4 regions of the Paenibacillus sp. FSL R7-0163 genome follow, and region 4 is predicted to be linked to each of the others. Evidence: riboswitches for the same ligand, from Rfam matches in the RefSeq annotation. Region 4 holds a riboswitch; each other region holds the start of a gene.
What was found. Region 4 has a riboswitch for thiamine pyrophosphate ahead of NST45_RS17735 (thiamine phosphate synthase). Riboswitches for the same ligand answer to the same signal wherever they lie in the genome.
Positions count from the first base shown of each region.

Region 1: another riboswitch for thiamine pyrophosphate. It lies ahead of NST45_RS25065 (ABC transporter substrate-binding protein); the one in region 4 lies ahead of NST45_RS17735 (thiamine phosphate synthase).
Region 2: another riboswitch for thiamine pyrophosphate. It lies ahead of thiC (phosphomethylpyrimidine synthase ThiC); the one in region 4 lies ahead of NST45_RS17735 (thiamine phosphate synthase).
Region 3: another riboswitch for thiamine pyrophosphate. It lies ahead of NST45_RS14510 (ABC transporter ATP-binding protein); the one in region 4 lies ahead of NST45_RS17735 (thiamine phosphate synthase).

Region 1 covers NZ_CP150224.1:5,707,809-5,713,107, forward strand. Annotated here, with positions in the region: gene NST45_RS25055 (MFS transporter) at 12-1,232, shown strand; gene NST45_RS25060 (hypothetical protein) at 1,305-2,768, shown strand; TPP riboswitch at 2,927-3,037, shown strand; gene NST45_RS25065 (ABC transporter substrate-binding protein) at 3,199-4,248, shown strand; gene NST45_RS25070 (MTH1187 family thiamine-binding protein) at 4,809-5,102, shown strand; gene NST45_RS25075 (ABC transporter permease) at 5,099-5,299, shown strand, end outside.
Region 2 covers NZ_CP150224.1:38,532-43,830, forward strand. Annotated here, with positions in the region: gene NST45_RS00190 (AraC family transcriptional regulator) at 42-875, opposite strand; gene NST45_RS00195 (beta-galactosidase) at 1,046-3,097, shown strand; TPP riboswitch at 3,169-3,278, shown strand; gene thiC (phosphomethylpyrimidine synthase ThiC) at 3,381-5,123, shown strand; gene NST45_RS00205 (phosphotransferase) at 5,209-5,299, shown strand, end outside.
Region 3 covers NZ_CP150224.1:3,254,427-3,259,725, forward strand. Annotated here, with positions in the region: gene NST45_RS14495 (amino acid ABC transporter ATP-binding protein) at 1-490, opposite strand, end outside; gene NST45_RS14500 (amino acid ABC transporter permease) at 504-1,172, opposite strand; gene NST45_RS14505 (amino acid ABC transporter substrate-binding protein) at 1,226-2,062, opposite strand; TPP riboswitch at 2,285-2,388, shown strand; gene NST45_RS14510 (ABC transporter ATP-binding protein) at 2,500-3,282, shown strand; gene NST45_RS14515 (ABC transporter permease) at 3,263-4,039, shown strand; gene NST45_RS14520 (ABC transporter substrate-binding protein) at 4,036-5,073, shown strand; gene thiM (hydroxyethylthiazole kinase) at 5,115-5,299, shown strand, end outside.
Region 4 covers NZ_CP150224.1:3,970,681-3,975,979, reverse strand. Annotated here, with positions in the region: gene NST45_RS17745 (GDSL-type esterase/lipase family protein) at 1-1,083, shown strand, start outside; gene NST45_RS17740 (SDR family oxidoreductase) at 1,320-2,192, shown strand; TPP riboswitch at 2,280-2,381, shown strand; gene NST45_RS17735 (thiamine phosphate synthase) at 2,497-3,102, shown strand; gene thiS (sulfur carrier protein ThiS) at 3,141-3,344, shown strand; gene NST45_RS17725 (thiazole synthase) at 3,400-4,167, shown strand; gene thiH (2-iminoacetate synthase ThiH) at 4,202-5,299, shown strand, end outside.

The DNA of each region.
Region 1 (5,299 bases), 1.7 Mb from region 4:
GAGCTTACTTCGTGAAAAAACTGATTTGGATCGGCTGTCTCTCCTACTTCGTTATCGGTCTGGCACATGTTGTGCTGGGATCTATTCTGCCCGTTCTACTGCAACATTATGATCAAAATTACAGTGCTGGCGGTGAATTAATCTTTAGTCAATTCGCTGGTTTTCTAGCAGGCGTGTTGGTCTCTCCCCTACTTAATCGCCGCTTCGGTAAACGTGGAGGCATCCTCATTGCCACCAGTCTTCTAATAGTTGCAGAAGTTGCCTATGCCTTTCTACCGCCTTGGGGCTGGATGTATTTTATCGCTGTTGCCGCAGGTTTTGGTTTCGGGATGATCGAAGCGGTTATCGGCACCATCATTATTGGTGCTGTAACCGAAGGAACGGCTATTGCGATGAGCCGGCTCGAAGTTCTATTCGGGATAGGCGCACTCGTGATGCCGCTTATCGCCAGTCCGCTCATTGCTGCCGGAGCGTGGAGATTGGCCTTTCTAATCGTCGCTGCCTTCTCTTTGATTTCTCTTATCCTCTGGGCAAGAGGACACTTCGGTAATCTACAACGCATGCTGGATGAACGTGCCTCTGTCCAAGGAGCAGACAATTCGCATTCCTCAAGCTCACGTTCTAACAAAAAATTTCCGTATAAAGGTAAGCAATGGATTCTGCTAGGGATCTTCATCGTTTTCTTTTTTCTTTATGTAGGCACAGAGATGAGTTTAGTCAACTTTATGCCGGCTATCTTTATTGCCAAGCTAGGGATGACAGAGTCTGCGGCAGCACTGACAGTCACTTTCTTTTGGCTGGCGATGTCTACAGGAAGATTGTTTGCGGGTGTAATTGCCGAAAAAATATCTTATCGCGTGTACATTCTCAGCAGCTGTTTACTAACCTTGTTACTGCTGACACTCTTTCCGTTCACTGAAAATCGTATGGCTGCTTTCATTGTAATTCTGCTGCTGGGGCTGTTTATGTCCGGTATTTTCTCCATTGCATTGGTTTTCTCCAGCAAAATGCTGCCTGGCACCGAAGAGTCAACACCCAGCATTATGATTGCTTCCGGAGGCGTTGGTGGTGCTTTGCTACCTCTGTTTACGGGCTGGTCTATGGACCATTTAGAAGTGGCACAAACAGCCGGATTACTTGCCACTTTTGCTGCCTTCTTGTTCCTGCTAAGCATTGCCGCATGGAGATTCCAAGCCAGGCAAGCGGTGGAAGGAAAGAGTTCCCGTATTTAGAATAGTATCAACGTTATCCTTTTAGGGTAATGTGATCTATAAGCATATTCTGAGCACAAGGATGGACAATGAATGAATGAGTCTTTAAATGAGTCTTCAACTGAGCCTTTGTTACATACTGCGCTTATGCAGTTTATATTTCCCTTCTCTATAAAAAAGGGCGATTCTAAGCAGCTTATCCAGCAATTACAGGACGACGGATTCACACGTTTTTTTCTGGATAACAAAGAACTGGAAGCTGCCTATTATGGAGAAGGTTACTGTGTTTCCCATGAACGAATGGAGCGCACCTATTTACCGTTTGCCGCACACGTCCTTTTTCCGCGCAGGAAGGATGCCGACTCGTTTCGCCGTTTTTCCAGAGTAAATAATCTCGACTGCATTCTGGAGATTCCGCAGCAATCTATATTTTTCAAAATTCTCTCGACGGATATATTCATATGTCCCTTTCAGCTTGGATTCGTGACGATACGTGTCCAGCTGGAGGGGGATTCGATTCCCTTTAGTATTGCCCTAGAATTCGCGGATCGTTTCCGTGCGCTAGAGAAAACCTTCATACAGGATGACTACACTTATATTCATTGCGGGGAACAGACCTATGAGATGGTAGAGGATTTTGTCTTCCGAAATTTGGTGGATGGACTGGAGCCATATCTGGATCAATCGGATATCAATGGGGCTTATTTTGAGACCCTTCCTTTTTTCGTAGATGAAAGAATGCAGGTGCAAGCTTTTTACGGCTTTCAGAATGAAGAAGGTTCTGATGAGATTAGTGTAAATCTACGCTATCGCGCCTCACAGCTTGATGGAATTGATCTGAACGGAAAGCCCTATGCCAGTGCAAGCGATCCAGCGTATATTGCAAACTATTGTCATGAGCATTCCTATAATCGCTGGGGCCCAGACACGTATTATATGATGAATGAGCAGACCTTTTGCTGCATGACCCGGGCTGAACAGGAGATTGCTGTTAGTCTAGCCAACCAGATGTACGGGCAATATTATTACGGATTTTTACTCAATATTTTCCACAAAATCGTTCTGCTGAAGCTCGCCAATATGCACTCCCGACTTCGGATTAATCATGATTATGAGGAAATAGACAATCTAATCTACTCCATCAATAAGTTCTCGGCAAAGTTCTACTTCTTGGAGTTGATTTCCCAGTCGCAGGGCCGGGAGATATTTCTTCAGCTGCGTAAAGTATACGGAAACGACGCTTTATTCGAGGAAGTGAAAGAAACCTTAAATGACCTGTTTCAGTATCAGGATAAGTTTCAGTCCAAGCGACGGGATAATCTGCTGATGATTCTCACTGTATTTACGGTAGTAAGCGGGATTTACGGCATGAATCAGGTCATTGACGATCTGGATGGAAAGATTCAATGGAGTAAAATGATTGGATATTCCCCCTTTGAATTTCTTGCCCTCTTCGTGATCATGAGCGGGATTCTGATCAGCGTTGTCCTCACGCTAGGGGCGCTGGTTAGTGAGCTTAAACGGCGTCACCGCAAGAAATATAAAGATCTAGACTAGCAAAAAAGAAACTACTGGATTGGAAAAATTCAGGAGTGCACTACTAGACATTCCGAGTACAGCCGTCTATAATACACCGTATGCGAGAAATATAAGATATAAAGTATGGGTACAAAACTTATACTTACTTATATTGCACATAGAAATACCCGTTAACTTCATAGAACCAGGGGTGCTGGAATTGGCCGGCTGAGATTGTATCCCACAAGATACTGACCCTTATACCTGATCTGGATAATGCCAGCGTAGGAATCGCCAATTGGTTCTGGTCCCTGTGACCTTGACTAACCTTGCGCCAAGCCAGCGTCCCGATCACTCGGGGCGCTTTTTTTGTAAGATCACTAAAAGATGTAGAAAAACGTACATACTACACTTTACGGTTCATGTTGTGAAGACGGATTTCTTGTAACCTTAAAGGAGAGAAGAAGACATGCACCTCAAAAAAGCACTTACGTTGTGCCTCACCTGTGTACTCATTCTTGCCATTGCCGGATGCGGCAGCAACAATGGGAATACAGCCGGAAACAAAGCAAATGCTACTGATCCAACTGCAGCGGCTGGGACGGATGCTCCAAAAGAGCTCACCAAAGTTAAAGTCGCGCTCGACTGGACACCGAACACGAATCATACCGGTCTATACGTAGCAAAGGATCTTGGTTACTACGCTGAAGAAGGTCTGGACGTCGAAATCGTTCAGCCAGGCGCAGCGGGTTCTGATACTATGGTTACTTCTGGCGAAGCCGCATTTGGCATCAGCGCCCAAGAAGGATTAACGCTAGCCCGTCTACAAGGCGTACCCCTTGTCTCGATAGCAGCTATTATTCAGCATAATACGTCGGGATTCGCCGCTCCAGTAGATCGCAATATTAAATCACCAAAGGATTTCGAAGGTAAAACCTACGGAGGCTGGGGCTCACCAGCCGAAGAAGCAGCCATGAAAGCTATCATGGATCCTGAAGGTGGCGATGTGAAAAAGGTGAAGCTGATCAGTATCGGTGAAGCTGATTATTTTACCGCCGTCAAACGTGACATTGATTTCGCCTGGATTTTCTACGCTTGGACTGGCGTTGAGGCTGAGTTGCGTGGCGAGCCATTGGATATGCTGTACTTAAAGGATTATGCGCCACAGCTCGATTATTACACGCCTGTGCTGACGACGAGTGAGAAGCAAATTGCAGATCATCCTGAGCTGGTGAAGGCCTTCATGAAAGCCACATCAAAAGGTTATCAATATGCTATTGATCATCCGGAAGAGGCTGCCGGTATGTTATCGAAGGCCGTTCCTGACCTGGACGCCGACCTTGTCCTAGCTAGCCAAAAATGGCTTAGCCCAAAATACAAGGACGATGCTGCCCGCTGGGGCGAGCAAAAAACCGAGGTCTGGCAAAATTACGGCGACTGGATGTATGATCTGAAGTTGCTGGATAAACCGCTGGATGCTGCTAGTGCATTCAGTAATGATTTTTTACCGGCGGAGTAGAGAGCGGACTTCAGAACCAAGAAGGTTGGACGTTACTTGAGGAAGGAGGAACGGAGCGTAGTGATGTGCTACGTGAGTACCGGACTTCCCAAGTTCGTTCAAGATTCGATGTCGAGTTTGCTTCCTGAGTTACTTCGTTATCAAAGTTGGCTTTTTGAACTTACCTTATAATTTAAGAGCTCAAAAAGTCGGCTTTCAGAACCAAGAAGGTTGGACGTTACTTGAGGAAGGAGGAACGGAGCGTAGTGATGTGCTACGTGAGTACCGGACTTCCCAAGTTCGTTCAAGATTCGATGTCGAGTTTGCTTCCTGAATTACTTCGTTATCAAAGTTGGCTTTTTGAACTTACCTTATAATTTAAGAGTTCAAAAAGACGGCTTTCAGAACCAAGAAGGTTGGACGTTACTTGAGGAAGGAGGAACGGAGCGTAGTGATGTGGTACGTGAGTACCGGACTTCCCAAGTTCGTTCAAGATTCGATGTCGAGTTTGCTTCCTGAATTACTTCGTTATCAAAGTTGGCTTTTTGAACTTACCATATAAAATGAGAGGATTGATTATTGTGGCTAACACCCTACTAAGCATTCAAGTAATTCCAAAAACTCCGAACAATGAGGATTCCATCCCATACGTAGATAAAGCGATTGAGGTCATTCAAAAATCCGGTGTTAAACATCAGGTGAATCCGCTGGAAACCACAATGGAAGGTGAGCTTAGCGAGCTGCTGGAGGTTGTGCGTCAGATGCAAGAGGCGTTGATCGAAGCAGGCAGTCCAAGCGTAATTTCGCAGATCAAAATCGCTCATAATCCTAACGGAATCAGCATGGATAAATTGACGGAGAAATATCGGCCGTGAGATCGACCTGGAAGCTAATATGGCCGCCCCTTGTGGCGGTCGTCTTCTTTTTAACCGTATGGCAGCTATCTGTATCTGTATTTCATATTGAATCCTGGATTCTGCCGAGTCCTGCTGATATTGCCCGTGAATCCACCAGTAACGCTTCTGGTCTTTGGGCTCATACGATGGCTACGCTGCGGCTCACTTTAATTGGT
Region 2 (5,299 bases), 2.9 Mb from region 4:
AGAGACTAAGATTGAATCTCTACGGACTGAAGGAAGATCGTCTACGCCCCAAAAGCCTGCCGGTACTTCACAGGAGACATGCCTTCAAACCTTCTGAACACTTTAATGAAATAGCTGGACTGGGCAAAACCGGACTGAGTCGCAACCTGAGCAATGGAGAGTCCTGTGGAAACCAGTAAAAGCTTGGCTTTAGCCAGCCGACAATCGGTTAAATAACGGTTTGGAGTTTTGCCCATAACCACCCGGAACAGCCTTAGAAAATGATAGCTGCTGTACCCGGTCAATCTTGCCATCGATTCAAGAGACCAAGGGCTGGCACAATCGACATGAATGATATCTGCAGCACTGCGGATGGACTGTCTAACCTCGTGCGGTACTGAGCCGTGAAGCGGCTCGGAGTTCTGCAGCAATTTAACTAGAAGCTCATACAGCAGAGCAGATAGTCTTGGCTCGCTACGGGTCACGTAGGAAGCGCTCAGTAGGTACATTTCCTCGAATAGCTCGTCCAGCTTAGCATCCAAATCAAAAGTGAACAGGTATGCACGGGACTGGTCCACTTCCTCTAATAAGGGGAGGACAATTTCAGTATTAAAATGAACCCATCGGACATCCCAAGGCTCGCCTGGGTCAGAGCCGTATTGCTGATAAGCCCCTTTTGGGTACAGAAAACCTCGTCCTCTACTCATCGGAATACGTTCGCCCTCATGGAATACATAACCCTCCCCACCAAAGATCAAATGCAGGTTATAACTCCCCAGAAACCCTTCGCTTCTTCTCTCTGTATGTTGTGGAAAGTGAGTGTAATGTCCCAAAAATTCAGGATAACAGACATATTTTGAAAAAGCCGGTGTCGGCAAATACCATTGTTTCTTCATGTTTGGCAGCACCCATTTCTGTAGCGCAACAGAGCGCAAGTTGGATTAAGGAAATAAACGCAAGATTGTTATATGATAGCAATATTTTGTTATATAAGACCTCTTATCATTGATACTACAATAGAATTATAAAATATTGAAAGCATATTTTTAATACTTTGGAGGTAATGATGAAGAAACCTGTCGCAACTGAAAAATTCGAGCTTGGCGTTTGTTATTATCCGGAGCACTGGCCAGAAAACATGTGGGAGGACGATTATCGCCGGATGCGTGAACTCGGCTTTACGATCATTCGGATGGGGGAGTTTGCTTGGTCTATTTTTGAACCCACAGAAGGGGAGTTTCAGTTCGGGCTCTTTGATCGGGCGATTGATCTAGCACATAAATATGGCCTTCAGGTTGTACTTGGTACTCCGACGGCAACGCCTCCAGCTTGGTTGACTGATAAGTATCCAGAAGTATTAAATGTAACCTACGAAGGTGTTACACTTCAGCATGGCATGCGCCGCCATTATAATTACAGCAGTCCTAAATACCGGGATCTGTGTGCACGTATTGCAGAACAAATGGCTGAACATTACGGCAATCATCCGGGTGTAGTTGGCTGGCAAATTGATAATGAGCTCAACTGTGAGATCAGTGAATTTTATTCGGAGAGTGACCATAAGGCCTTCCGGGAATGGCTACAGCAGAAATATGTTACGCTTGAGCATTTGAACGAGGCATGGGGAGCTGTTTTTTGGAATCAAAGCTATAGTGACTGGTCTCAGGTCTATCTTCCACGTCCGACTCCAGTAGCGAAGCAACCCAATCCTCATCAGGCATTGGATGAAAAGCGGTTTATTTCGGACAATACAATTTCTTTTGCCAAAAACCAAGCGGATATCATTCGTAAACTTGCCCCTAAGCAATGGGTAACCACGAACGGTCTGTTCGGTCATCTCGATAGCCATGAAATGACGGATGAACTGCTGGATTTCTTCAGCTATGATTCCTATCCTCAGTTCTCTACTATTTTTTATGACCCGAATGAGCGGAATCCGCTGAATGATAGAGGCTGGGGACTGTCGTTATCTGTTGTTCGTTCGATATCCCCGAATTTCTGCATTATGGAGCAGCAGTCGGGCCCGGGTGGCTGGGTGAACCGGATGGATATGCCTTCTCCAAAGCCCGGGCAGATGCGGTTATGGACTTATCAGTCGATCGCTCATGGGGCAGATATGGTGTTATATTTCCGCTGGCGGACAGCTACGATGGGCAATGAAATTTATTGGCATGGAATCAATGACTATCATAATCAGCCTAACCGGAGAGTGCGGGAAGCGGGGCAGATCGGTCAGGAGCTGGCAGCAGCAGGTCAAGCGTTTATCGGTACTCATAATCAGGCTAACGTTGCTATTGTTCGTGATTATGACAATGAGTGGGATGGAGAATACGATGTTTGGCATGGCCCGTTTATGTGGAAGAGCAATAAGGAGTGGTACAAGGCTCTTCAGCGGAAGCATATCCCTAATGACGTGCTCTATTTGCGCAAAAAAACAACGCTGGAGGAGCTTGCAAGGTACGACGTGCTTATCTATCCTCACCCAGCGATTATGACAGATGAGACAGCGTCTCTGCTGGATGAATATGTTCAACAAGGCGGCAAACTGATCTTCGGCTGTAGAACTGGCTATAAGGATGAGCGCGGTCAATGTTATATGCGTCCTTTCCCAGGTGCTGCTAAGGATCTATGCGGGATCACAGTTGAAGAATTCACAATGGTTAAGGGCAGTCGTCAGCCAACAACAATTAGCTGGTCGGGCGCGACCGAAGTCGTTACAGGAGCAGATGACTTTAATGATATTCTCAAAATAGAGGAAGCTTCGGTTGAAGTGATGGCGGTTTACGCCTCTGATTATTATGCAGGAAAACCGGCGGTAACTAGAAATCGTCGCGGCAAGGGTGAGGTTTGGTATTACGGAGCCGTATTTAACGAACAGGCAGCGGCTGAGATCATAAAATTAATTGATCTACAATCGCCAGCAAATTGGCTGGAGCTCCCAGAAGAGGTAGAGCTGCAAGTCCGTACCGGAGCTTCTTCCAGTTATGCTTTTTTGCTTAATTATAGTGAGACTCCTGTCACGATCCATCTTCATGAGACCAAAACAGATTTACTGAGCGGCACAACATTGTCGGGCGAGGTGCTTCTGGAAGGATTTGGGGTACTGGTGTTATACTAACGTACACGTTGATCTCACATTTGAGTAGATTTGGATAATTCTCTCTTTTCGGTTATACTTTGAAGTAGCAATTATATAGTTACGGGAGCTTGGTGGGACCAGGCTGAGAGGATAGTTATAACTATCGACCGTCAAACCTGATCTGGATAATGCCAGCGGAGGAAATGGAGCTCTATTTCTATTTGTCTACTCTAAGGCCTCATCTTATACAGATGTGGCCTTTTCTATGTGTGGGGAGTAGACCGTCTCCGCTTGATCAAATCACCTTATAGGAGGAATTGAGATGACAAGCGAATTGAACAACGATCCAATCAATTTATCAGCTTTTCCAGCAAGTCAAAAAGTGTATGTAAAGGGTTCACGGCCTGATATTCAGGTGCCTATGCGGGAGATCTCACTTAGTCCAACTGCGGGCATAGACGGCGAAGAGGAGAATTCCCCAATTCATGTCTATGACACAAGTGGGGCTTACACGGATGCTAATATTCATACTGATATTCGTCAGGGGTTAGAGCCCAATCGTCTAAGCTGGATTGAGGAACGAGGGGATGTGGAAGCGTACGAAGGAAGAACCGTGAAGCCTGAAGATAACGGGAATGCAACGGGAAAAGCTGTGGCGGAAGTGTTTCCAGCGCTCCATAGAAAACCTTTGCGAGCGAAAAAGGGGCGTAATGTCTCTCAAATGCATTATGCACGCAAAGGGATTATTACTTCGGAAATGGAATACGTTGCGATTCGTGAGAATGTGACACCGGAATTTGTAAGAGATGAAGTAGCCCGCGGCCGCGCCATCATTCCAGCGAATATCAATCATCCAGAGAGTGAACCAATGATTATTGGGCGTAATTTTTTGGTAAAGATCAATGCCAATATTGGAAACTCCGCAGTATCCTCATCCATAGAGGAAGAGGTGGAGAAAATGAGATGGGCTACCCGCTGGGGTGCAGACAATATAATGGATCTCTCCACAGGTAAAAACATCCATACGACACGCGAGTGGATCATCCGTAATTCTCCTGTTCCTATTGGAACGGTGCCTATTTATCAAGCTTTGGAAAAAGTGAATGGGAAAGCGGAAGATTTAACGTGGGAAGTATACCGTGATACGCTCATTGAGCAAGCGGAGCAAGGGGTGGACTATTTTACCATTCATGCGGGAGTTCTGCTTCGTTATATCCCGTTGACGGCACAACGTATGACAGGTATTGTTTCAAGAGGTGGCTCCATTATGGCGGCATGGTGTCTTGCGCATCATCAAGAGAACTTTTTATATACACATTTTGAAGAGATATGTGAAATCATGAAGCTGTACGATGTTTCTTTTTCCCTAGGCGATGGATTACGTCCGGGTTCGATTGCTGATGCGAATGATGAAGCACAATTTGCCGAGTTAGAGACGTTAGGTGAATTAACAGCTATGGCTTGGAGTCATGATGTACAGGTGATGGTAGAGGGTCCAGGACATGTGCCGATGCACTTGATTAAAGAGAATATGGATAAGCAACTTGAAACTTGCAACGAAGCCCCTTTTTATACGTTAGGTCCACTGACTACAGATATTGCGCCGGGGTATGATCATATTACCTCTGCTATAGGTGCAGCGATGATTGGTTGGTTCGGTACAGCAATGTTATGTTACGTAACTCCGAAGGAGCATCTTGGCCTGCCTAATAAGGAAGATGTACGTGTAGGGGTCATTACTTATAAAATAGCGGCACATGCCGCAGATTTGGCGAAAGGGCATAAAGGAGCACAAGACCGGGATAACGCTCTTTCGAAAGCCCGTTTTGAATTTCGTTGGCGTGATCAATTTCATTTATCGTTAGATCCTGAGCGAGCGCTAGAATATCATGATGAGACATTGCCTGCGGAAGGCGCTAAAACAGCTCATTTTTGTTCCATGTGCGGGCCGAAATTTTGCAGTATGAAGATCTCTCATAATATCCGTAATACGACGAGAATTGAATCAGGAATGCAAGAGAAGGCGCAAGAGTTTCTCCAAGGCGGGAGCCTCATTTATAGATAACTTTTTCTGCTAAAAAGAAATATCTAAAAGAAGTCGTCATTGGCGGCTTCTTCTTTTATACTTTGAATAGATAGGAGTTGATGAAATGGAAGCGATTCGCTCAGAGGAAGCCATTTTAGAGGATTTAAGTAATAGTTTCTATCATTTTTTTGGATTGAAAGTCCTTCATGCTACCC
Region 3 (5,299 bases), 720 kb from region 4:
ACACTTCTGGATCTACTGCCATAGCCCGGGCGATGGCCACTCTCTGCTGCTGTCCACCTGACAGCTGATGTGGATAGTTATCAGCTTTATCTGCCAAACCCACCTTAGCCAGCAGCTGAAGCCCCCGCTTGCGCGCTTCTTCCTTGGATCGTTTCAGGACAGTTACCTGTCCCTCCATCACATTGCCAAGCGCAGTCATATGCGGAAATAAATTATACGATTGAAAGACCATCCCTGTTTTCTGACGAAGGGCCAATACGGAATTCTGAGGAATTTTCTTATGATCTGTAAAATTGATGGTGATATCACTGAGCGACAGGCTGCCTTGATCCGGGATTTCCAACAGATTAAAACAGCGCAGCAGTGTAGTCTTCCCGGAGCCAGATGGCCCAATAATGACAAGTACCTTTCCATGCTCCATTTTCAGATCAATACCCTTTAACACTTGGAGTGCGCCGAAGGATTTATGCAAATTAATGATTTCAATCACAAGTATCTCTCCTTTAGGTCGCAGAGTAACGATCGAGTCGTTTCTCCAAGTAATTTTGCAGCGCCGACAGCACAGAACAGAACACTAAATAAAACAATCCTGCTTCGGAGTATACCAGCAGAGGCTCATAAGTGGTAGAGGCTACCTGCTGTGCGGTTCTAAACATCTCCGTATAGGTGATGATCGCTGCAAGCGAAGTATCTTTAACCAAGCTAATAAAGGAATTGGATAACGGCGGTACAGAAACGCGCGCAGCTTGTGGCAGAATTACGCGGCGCAGAGCCTGCCCACGAGTCATCCCGACTGAGAAGGCAGCTTCCCATTGGCCTTTATGTATCGACAGGATAGCAGCGCGTACGATTTCCGATGAATAAGCCCCTACGCTAAGAGTAAATCCAATGGTGGCGGCAATGAAGGGGTCGAGTACAATACCAACAGCCGGCAAACCATAAAATATAATAAATAGCTGCACTAACAATGGGGTTCCTCGAATAACCCACACATAAAAACGGGCGATTAGCTTCGGAATTACCCACGGTGAAAGACGTGCCAGCGCGGTTAGGATCGCCAAAATCAATCCAAGCACAAAGGAAAGTAGCGCCAACGGAATGGTAAAAGCCACCCCGGCTTTTAGCAGGGGTAGCAGTGTGTCTAAGAAAATTTGTATTTTGCGGTCATCCATTATTCAGACATCCTTTTTAGCTTCCAGGCTTAATTAGCCTTGCTAGCCTTGTATTATTTTGAAACGTCAGCTCCAAAGTATTTCTCGGAAATTTTCAAGTACGTTCCATCACTCTTCATCTCTGTAATCGCATCACTGACCGCTTTCACCAGCTCATCATTGCCTTTCAGGAATACTGCGGCACTTTGTGATCCTTCAGGAATCTCATCAACCACTTTAATTTTTGCATCTGGTTTTTGTTTTTTTAGATCCAGATAAGACAAGCCATCATTCACAGTTGCATCAATACGTCCCGAAGTCAGCAGATCCATCGCTTGATTGAAACCGTCCGTAGCTACGATTTCAGCATCGTTCTCACGAGCGATGTCGGATAAGTTACTTGTCAGGGATTGTCCGGCTTTTTTACCCTTAAGATCGGCAAAGGTCTTAATATCCTCATTGTCTTCGCTCACGATCAATACTGCTTTGGATACGATATAGGGTTCAGAGAAATCATATTTCACTTTGCGATCTTCGTTAATGGAAACTTCATTAAAGATTACATCAAACCGTTTCGCATCCATTCCAGCGAAAATACCATCCCACTGAGTTTCAAAAAATTCAGCTTTAACACCTAAACGTTTTGCTACTTCTTCAGCAATTTCCACGTCAAAACCAGTCAATTTCCCCGCAGTGTCATGATAAGTAAAAGGCGCATAAGTCCCTTCTGTACCTATCCGCAATTTGCCGCTGGCTTTCACAGCCTCCAAACTGTTTTGCGCTGAAGATGCTGCTCCACCATTCGTTCCAGCTGTAGGTTCAGCAGCCGTATTGGTATTCGAATTATTGCCGCAAGCCGCTATAAGGACCACGGTTAACGCCAATATAATAGTTAAACTCCATTTTTTCATTATTAAATCCCCTCTCTCTACCCGGATTTTTTCCGGTAAATTGAATAGTACACTGCCATCACATGATCGTCAATACTTTTTTCCGATTATATACATCGGAATTATAATATTAACTAGATTCCTACCTATATCTTACCCAATCTTGGATTAATCCTTCACTTCTTTCTCTCTTTACTTCTCAGAAAGATATGGTATATTTATTAACAAATTAATATGGACCTGTTATTTCACTAGGGGAGTCGGCCGACTGAGACGGAGCTTCAAGCTCCGGACCCTTGGAACCTGATCTGGATCATACCAGCGGAGGGAAGTGGAGCAGAATTTTCATCAAGCATGTTAAGTGTTATTATGCAGAATGAACTTTTTGACCCATTCATTTCCTCTGGAAATGGATGGGTTTTTATTTGTTTAGGCGCTCCACAAAAATTTTAGGAGGTTTGATCATCACGACCATTTTATCTATTCAAGGCCTAACCTACTCTTTTCCGGAATCTGAGCAACCCCCTGTATTCGCAGATCTATCCATGGATATCAGGCAAGGGGAATTCGTCTCCGTAGTAGGTGCTAGCGGATGCGGGAAAAGTACATTTTTCAAAACGATTGCCGGTTTACTCGAACCTACTCACGGAAAAATAAAACTCTCTACGCACCCGTCAACCGCTAGTCGTTTAGGTCAGATCGCTTATATGCCTCAGCAGGATTTATTGCTGCCTTGGAGGACAGTGCTCGACAACTGCCTTTTGCCTTGGGAGATCAAGCCCAGATTCAATAAACAAGAAACGATCACTCAGATTCGGGAAATGTTGACCCGCTTCGGCTTAGCAGATGTAGAGAAGGCTTATCCCCATGAACTTTCGGGTGGAATGAAACAGCGAGTCGCATTTCTGCGCACCTTAGTGGCTGGAGGCGGAAGTGGTCTTATGCTGCTGGATGAGCCCTTTGGCGCTCTCGATGCCATGACCAAACGCGAGATACACCGTTGGCTGTTGGAGTTATGGGGTGAATTGAATCAGACGATTATGCTCATCACTCATGATCTGGAGGAAGCACTATTGCTCAGTGACCGGATTTATTTATTATCTGGCGGTGCGCACAGCGAATTACAGGAGATCGTTGTGGATTTACCAAGGCCAAGACATTATAAGATGAACTACGAACCCCGGTTTATAGCACTGCGTGCAGAGCTGGAGCGGAGATTACATGCGACCTATACCTTTTAAAAAACATCTAGACAACTATGGTCCCTTCCTTCTTCTGGTACTGCTCATTCTTGTAATCTGGGAGTCAGCTGTTCGCCTTCACATGATTCCAGCCTTTATTCTCCCTGCACCTTCCTCTATTGGAATCGCATTGATCGAGCACAGGCAATTATTATTTGGACAGCATTTATTGGCGACGTTACAGGAGATACTGGTGGGTTTTGTCCTTTCTGTTATTTGTGGTGTATTGCTGGGCACTGGAATGTTCCTGTATCGCCCCATAGAAAAGGCCATCTATCCCTTTCTTATCATTAGCCAGACGATCCCATTAATTGCGCTATCCCCCATTTTTATTATGTGGTTCGGATATTCGCTGTGGAGCAAAGTGGCTGTGGTGTTTTTGACGGCTTTTTTTCCAGTCGTAGTGAGTACATATGATGGACTTCGTACAAGTGGCCAGACTTACAAGGACTTATTATTAACATTTGGTGCAAACCGCTGGCAGCTGCTTGTCAAAACCCAAATTCCACTGGCGTTGCCTGCTTTTTTCTCTGGCTTAAAGCTGTCCATTGTATACTGCGTCATCGGAGCTACTATCGGGGAATGGCTCGGCGGCAGTAAAGGACTCGGTTACTTCAGCCGCAGAATGGCCGGAAATATGCAGAGCGATGAAATGTTCGCGGCTGTATTTCTGCTGTCCGCGCTTGGTGTGGTGCTTTTTCTGGCGATAGCTTTACTCGAACAATTATTTTTAAAGAAAAGAGGATCAAACCAATGAATCATTTAAAATCCCCACAACGAGGACTTATTTCTGTATTTCTAGTATGCACACTTTTGCTCTTAAGCAGCTGCGGGAAGGCAGACAAGATAAATAACAACTCCCAAACCGATCCCTCCAATACCGAAAATAAGCAGTCACACAAGCTGACGATTATGCTTGATTGGTATCCCAATGCCGTTCATTCCTTTCTATACGCTGCGCAACAGCAAGGTTTTTTCCAAGAGGAAGGTTTGGATGTCGAGATCAAAATGCCTGCAGACAGCAATGATTCCCTAAAGCTTGTTGCAGCGAATCAAATTGATCTAGCGCTCAGTTATCAGCCTCAGGTACTTATGGCACGCGGCGAGAAAATCCCTGTACGTTCGATTGCAGCAATCGTGCGGCATCCACTGAATCATCTGATGGTTCCTCAGGCTGGCAGTATTCATAGTCCAAAAGAGCTCGCGGGAAAACAAATCGGCTATTCCTCCATTCCGCTCTATGAAGCGATGATTCGGACAATGATCCAGAGTGATGGAGGCGATCCTTCATCCGCCAAGCTGATTGACGTAGGTTTTGACCTCATCCCTGCGATCTCTACTGGACAAGTAGACGCAATAATGGGCGGGTTCATCAACCATGAACAACTAATCCTTGAAAAAGAGGGACATCCGGTCACTTCGCTTAATCCAACGGATTACGGAGTGCCTGACTATTATGAGCTTGTGCTGGTGGCCAGCGAACAAGGATTGCAAAATTCTGAAGCCTACTTTAAAAAATTTCTAAATGCCATTACAAAAGGACAGGAATTTGTGGAGCAGAATCCTGAACAAGCCCTGGATTTACTGGTTGCACATGAAGATGCAACTTCACCGCTCGACAAGGAGATTGAGAAAAAAAGTCTTGAGATTCTGCTGCCGCTGATGAATGCTGGCGATCAATCTTTTGGATATCAAGACCCGACATCTTGGGAAAAGGTTCAGCAGTGGTTATCCACCAACAATCTTCTACCAGAGGATATTAAAGCACAGGAAGCTTTTATCAATCTGTAATGTTTAGTTAGTTGTTCATACAAGCTTGAGGAGGAATTATGATGAGTTATTTAGCCAAAGTACGGGAATCCAACCCGTTGATCCACAACATCACTAATATTGTGGTAGCCAATTTCTCAGCCAACGGTCTGTTGGCGCTTGGCGCCTCTCCCTTTATGGCGGATGCCCACGAAGAAGTGATCGACATCGCCGCTATGTCGTCTGCTGTAGTTCTAAATATCGGCAC
Region 4 (5,299 bases):
GCCCGGGGCATGATACCAGTACTGGTAACGCCAATGTCCAGAATTAAAGGGAATGCAAGTCCGGGATATATCTATGAGAATTCTTTTAAATCAAGAAAGTTTGTAGATATTCTTAAACGGGTTGCAGATGAATCTGGAGTTACACTTATTGACCTTAACTCGGAAAGTCTGAAATATTATAACGAGATCGGAGTAGAAGCGATAACAGCCCTCTTCATGTCAATTGAAGCCGGAGAAACGCCAGGCAAAACAAATGACGGAAGTTACGCTAACGGGCATCCTTCAAAGAAAATCGATGGGACTCATTTTAAAGAAGCGCTCGCCAAACAATTTTCGCGGATGATTGTTACGGAGCTTGTAGAGAAAGGTGCTACTGGCGATTCTACTGCTGCCTCCATTACTGCTTATCTTAAAGGGAACGTTAAGCATGCGGCACTAACAGGCAACTGGGATAAGGTTTTTCCGGAAATAACTAATGATACGACGACCGGGGAAGCTGCTTATTACCGCAATCAAATTGAAAAATTAATCCAGCTGGGAGTAATGGGCAAAGACCGTCAAGGGAATTTTAAGCCAGATACGGAGATGACAGTTGCTGAATTCACACGCAGTATTTCTAAGTTAATGAAAGTGGAAAGATCAGATCTTGCCTATTATCCGAAAGGTAAGCTGTCACGTGAAACGATGGGTGCTATTCTCTATGATGTTTACCAAGTAAAGTTTGCTAATAAACCTAAGTACATGACTGATTATAACGGCACAGCAGTAGTGCCAGGAGATCCTGGTTATGATTTCAATCTGGATCCAGGCGCTAGAGGAGCGATGTACTATCCACTTGTATCCTGGCAGCAGCTGGTTGATACGGCGGACATTTCTCCCTTTTTAATTTCAAAAGTGAAAAGTGCTTATGAATTAGGGCTTATTAGATCTGAAGTGGGGATTGCTAGAGGCCAAATGGTCAATGGGACAGAACTAGAACCTAAAGCCATAGTGACCCGGGAGAAAGCAGCTAAGGCTCTTTATTTTATGTGGGTACTGGAACATGAAGTGAATGCAGAAAATCATGTTTCTTCTTTGAAATAGTTAGGGTGAACAATTCAAGGCACAGCAGCGATGCTGTGCCTTTTTGTATGCAGTGAAGTCCTCTCCACTTACAGCAGTTTACATCCACGGTTGTTTATTTCTACTTGCATTGTGGTAAGTAAGATTCGTAAAGCGATTTAAGAAAATGACAAACCCAGCGTATAAACGTGCATTGTTGTGCCATCCTAAGATGATCAGTTAACTATCAATTTGCTTAACGAGAGGAGATAGGGAAGATGTCAGGCAATAATAAACAAGCTACAAAAACCTTACCCCCACAGGAGCAGCATCATCAGCCAGGGATTGAGAGTGAAATGACGCCGCTGCCCAAATACGAGCCGGCAAATTATAAAGCAGCAGGTAAACTGCAAGACAAGGCGGCGTTGATTACCGGTGGAGACAGCGGAATTGGGCGTGCAGTTGCTGTGCTTTTTGCTAAAGAAGGCGCTGATGTGGTCATTTCATATCTTAATGAACACTCAGATGCAGAGGAAACTAAACGTCAGGTCGAGCAGGAAGGCCGCAAATGTATCCTAATTCCAGGTGATATCGGTGACGAGAAATTCTGTAAGGATCTTATTAAACAGACGGTGGAGGGCTTAGGAAAGCTTGATATTCTCATCAATAACGCGGCAGAGCAACATCCGCAAGCTAAGATCGAGGATATTACTTCCGAGCAGCTAGAGCGTACTTTCCGTACGAATATATTTGCGATGTTCTATTTAACAAAAGCAGCTATGCCTCATTTAAAAGCAGGATCTACAATTATAAATACAACTTCAATTACCGCTTATCGCGGAAGCCCGCAGCTGCTGGACTATTCATCAACTAAAGGAGCTATCCTTAGTTTCACACGATCTTTGTCCACGAATCTGGCGGAGAAGGGCATACGGGTAAACGGTGTAGCGCCAGGTCCAATCTGGACACCGCTAATTCCCTCTACCTTTGATGCGAAGCAGGTTAGCGAGTTTGGAGGCACGCAGCCTATGAAACGGCCTGGACAACCAGAGGAGCTGGCGCCAGCCTATGTATATCTAGCCTCTGACGATTCCAGTTATGTGACTGGACAGGTTATTCATGTAAATGGTGGCGAGGTAGTAAACGGTTAGATTAGTACAGCTAATGTGAATAAATGGGTGTATTTCAATAAAAAAATATGTTACTATAAACCACGTTAGCATTTTAAAATTGTATATTTATGTCACTAGGGGTGCCGTTTGGCTGAGACGGAATGGATTTCCGGACCCTTTGAACCTGATCTGGTTAAGACCAGCGTAGGGAAGTGGAGAACGAATTTCTGTTGTCGGGCTATTTGTAGTACCGTCTAGTTACAGATTCTGACTGCCTTCCTTACGGGGGCAGTTTTTTTGTTTTTTACTGACCTACAGGGAAGTGAGAGAGAGGAGATCGCGAGTGGTACAAGCTGAGATCCATCTAATATCAGACGGCAAGCAGCAGTTGAGACAATTTGTTGAACTGGCTGTCACGGTGCAGACATGGGTCGATTATATTCACTTAAGAGAGAAGCAATGTCCAGCACGCGAACTGCTCTCTGCGGCACAGGAGCTGTTGGCTGCCGGTATACCCGCTACCAAACTGATAATCAATGACCGGATCGATGTAGCATTGGCAGCTGGTGCCGCGGGTGTTCAGTTGGCTGGGCACAGTCTGAGCCCGGTTACAGCCCGGCGAATTGCACCTCAGCTTTGGCTGGGGAGATCGGTTCATTCTCCGGAAGAAGCGGCGAATGCTTCAGAGCAGGGAGCTGATTATTGCTTGTTTGGCCATGTATTTCCCTCGGCGAGCAAGCTAGGGCTGCCCGCACGTGGGTTAGAGCTGCTTGCAGAAACGGTGAAGACTAGCTCTATTCCTGTAATTGCGATTGGCGGAATTGGTCCCGCTAATGCGGCACAGATCATTAGGCAAGGCGCGGCAGGAATTGCTGTGATGTCCGGTATTTGCGGAGAGGATGATCCTTATGAGGCCGCCAAAGCTATTCATAAGGCGGTTCATTCATAGCCGGGAGGTAAAAGCATAGGCGAAGGGGGTGATTCAGAATGAGACTGTTGATTAACGGGAAATCCGCAGAGTGTTCTGGTGGTGTTCAAACTATAGCTGATTTGATCAGTCTTCCTGAGTGGTCGGGTCGTCTGATGATCATTGAGCTGAATGGAGAAATTGTCAGTAAGGAGAATTATGAAAGTACAGCTCTGAGCGAGGATGATCGTTTGGAACTGGTGCACTTTGTTGGTGGGGGTTGAGATGGAGCGGTATAGAATTTTGAGAAATTTATAAGAACCAAAGGGAGGTAATTTCATGCATGACCCGTTACATATTGGAGGCATCGAATTAACTAGTAGATTATTTATCGGAACCGGAAAATATAGCCGGAATGCTCTGATCCCCGAAGTGATCGCAAGCTCTGGTTCTCAGGTGATTACTGTAGCGCTTCGCCGAGTGGACCCGGAAGGTGGAGCAGAAAATATCATGAACCACATTCCCGGCCACATGACTCTTCTGCCTAATACCTCAGGAGCGCGTACAGCGGAAGAGGCAGTCCGTATTGCGAGATTAGCAAGAGCTGCGGGACTGGGGAACTGGGTGAAGATCGAAGTGATCAATGATCAGAAATACCTGCTTCCAGATAATCTGGAGACCATACGAGCTACAGAGATTCTAGCGGCGGAGGGTTTTGTAGTACTGCCATATATGAGTCCGGACCTTTCGGCTGCTTTACGTCTGAGAGATGCCGGTGCTGCTGCTGTGATGCCGCTTGGTGCGCCGATCGGGACGAATCGCGGCCTGCGCACCAAGGAGCTTGTGCGTATTCTTATTGAAGAAGTGAATTTGCCGATTATTGTAGATGCCGGAATTGGCAAGCCCTCGGAAGCGGCGGAAGCAATGGAGATGGGGGCCGCTGCTGTTCTGCTTAATACGGCTATCGCAACGGCACGTAATCCGCTCGTCATGGCGGAAGCGTTCCGCGAGGCGATATCCGCTGGCCGCAAAGCTTATTTGGCAGGACTCGGTCCTGTAGAAGAAGTTGCTTTTGCTTCGTCACCGTTGACTGGATTTCTGAACTGAATTTGATAGGTTCACGAAAGGAGGGAGAATTAGCATGAGCTTTTTTGACACACTGGCCCGCTTGGAGCAGTATCCTTATGAGCAGCTGTGGAAGGAGTTCCGGGAGGATGACGTTAAGCGGGCGCTTGGAAAAGACAAGCTGAACGAAAATGATTTGCTGGCATTGCTCTCTCCGGCAGCAACGCCGCTGCTAGAGGAGATGGCGTTGGCTGCACAGCGACTGACCCGTGCACATTTTGGTTATTCGATGCAGCTGTTCACACCGATGTATCTTGCGGATTTTTGTGTGAATCATTGTACCTACTGCAGCTTCAGCTCCATTTATGATTTTCCGCGCAAAAAGCTGTCCTTGGAGGAGGTTCGCAGGGAGGCTGAGAAGATTGCAGCTACAGGTCTGCGGCATATCCTCATTTTGACTGGTGAATCGCGCCGGGAGAATCCTGTCTCATATATTAAGGATTGTGTAGATGTACTCAAGGAATTTTTTTCCTCCGTCAGTATTGAGATAAATCCTCTATCAACTGCAGAATATAAAGAGCTTCTTCAAGCAGGGGTGGATGGACTAACACTATACCAAGAGGTGTACCACCAGGAGACTTACAAAAAGCTGCATGTTAAAGGGCCTAAAAGAAACTACCGGAATCGCCTGGATGCACCTGAACGCGGCTGTCAGGCAGGTTTTCGTTCTGTGAATATTGGTACGTTGCTCGGGATGTACGATTGGCGGCAAGAGGCATTCCAAAGTGCCATGCATGCCCGCTATCTACAGGATCGGTATCCAGATTGCGAGATCAGCCTGTCACCCCCACGGTTTCGGCCTTATTTAGGGGAATTTAACCCAGAGTGCGATGTTACCGATCGATCACTAGTGCAGATTATTTTGGCATACCGGTTATTTTTACCCCGTTCGGGCATTACTTTATCTACAAGAGAGCCTGCCTCTCTACGCGATCATTTAATTCATCTAGGAATAACTAAGATGTCAGCCGGGGTCACTACTGAGGTGGGCGGTCACACTAATGCAGGGGGAACTCCGCAATTCGAAATATCCGATAGCCGCAGTGTGCAGGAGATTACGGAAATGCTATATACGAAGGGTTTGCAGCCGATTTTTAAAGACTGGGATATCCTG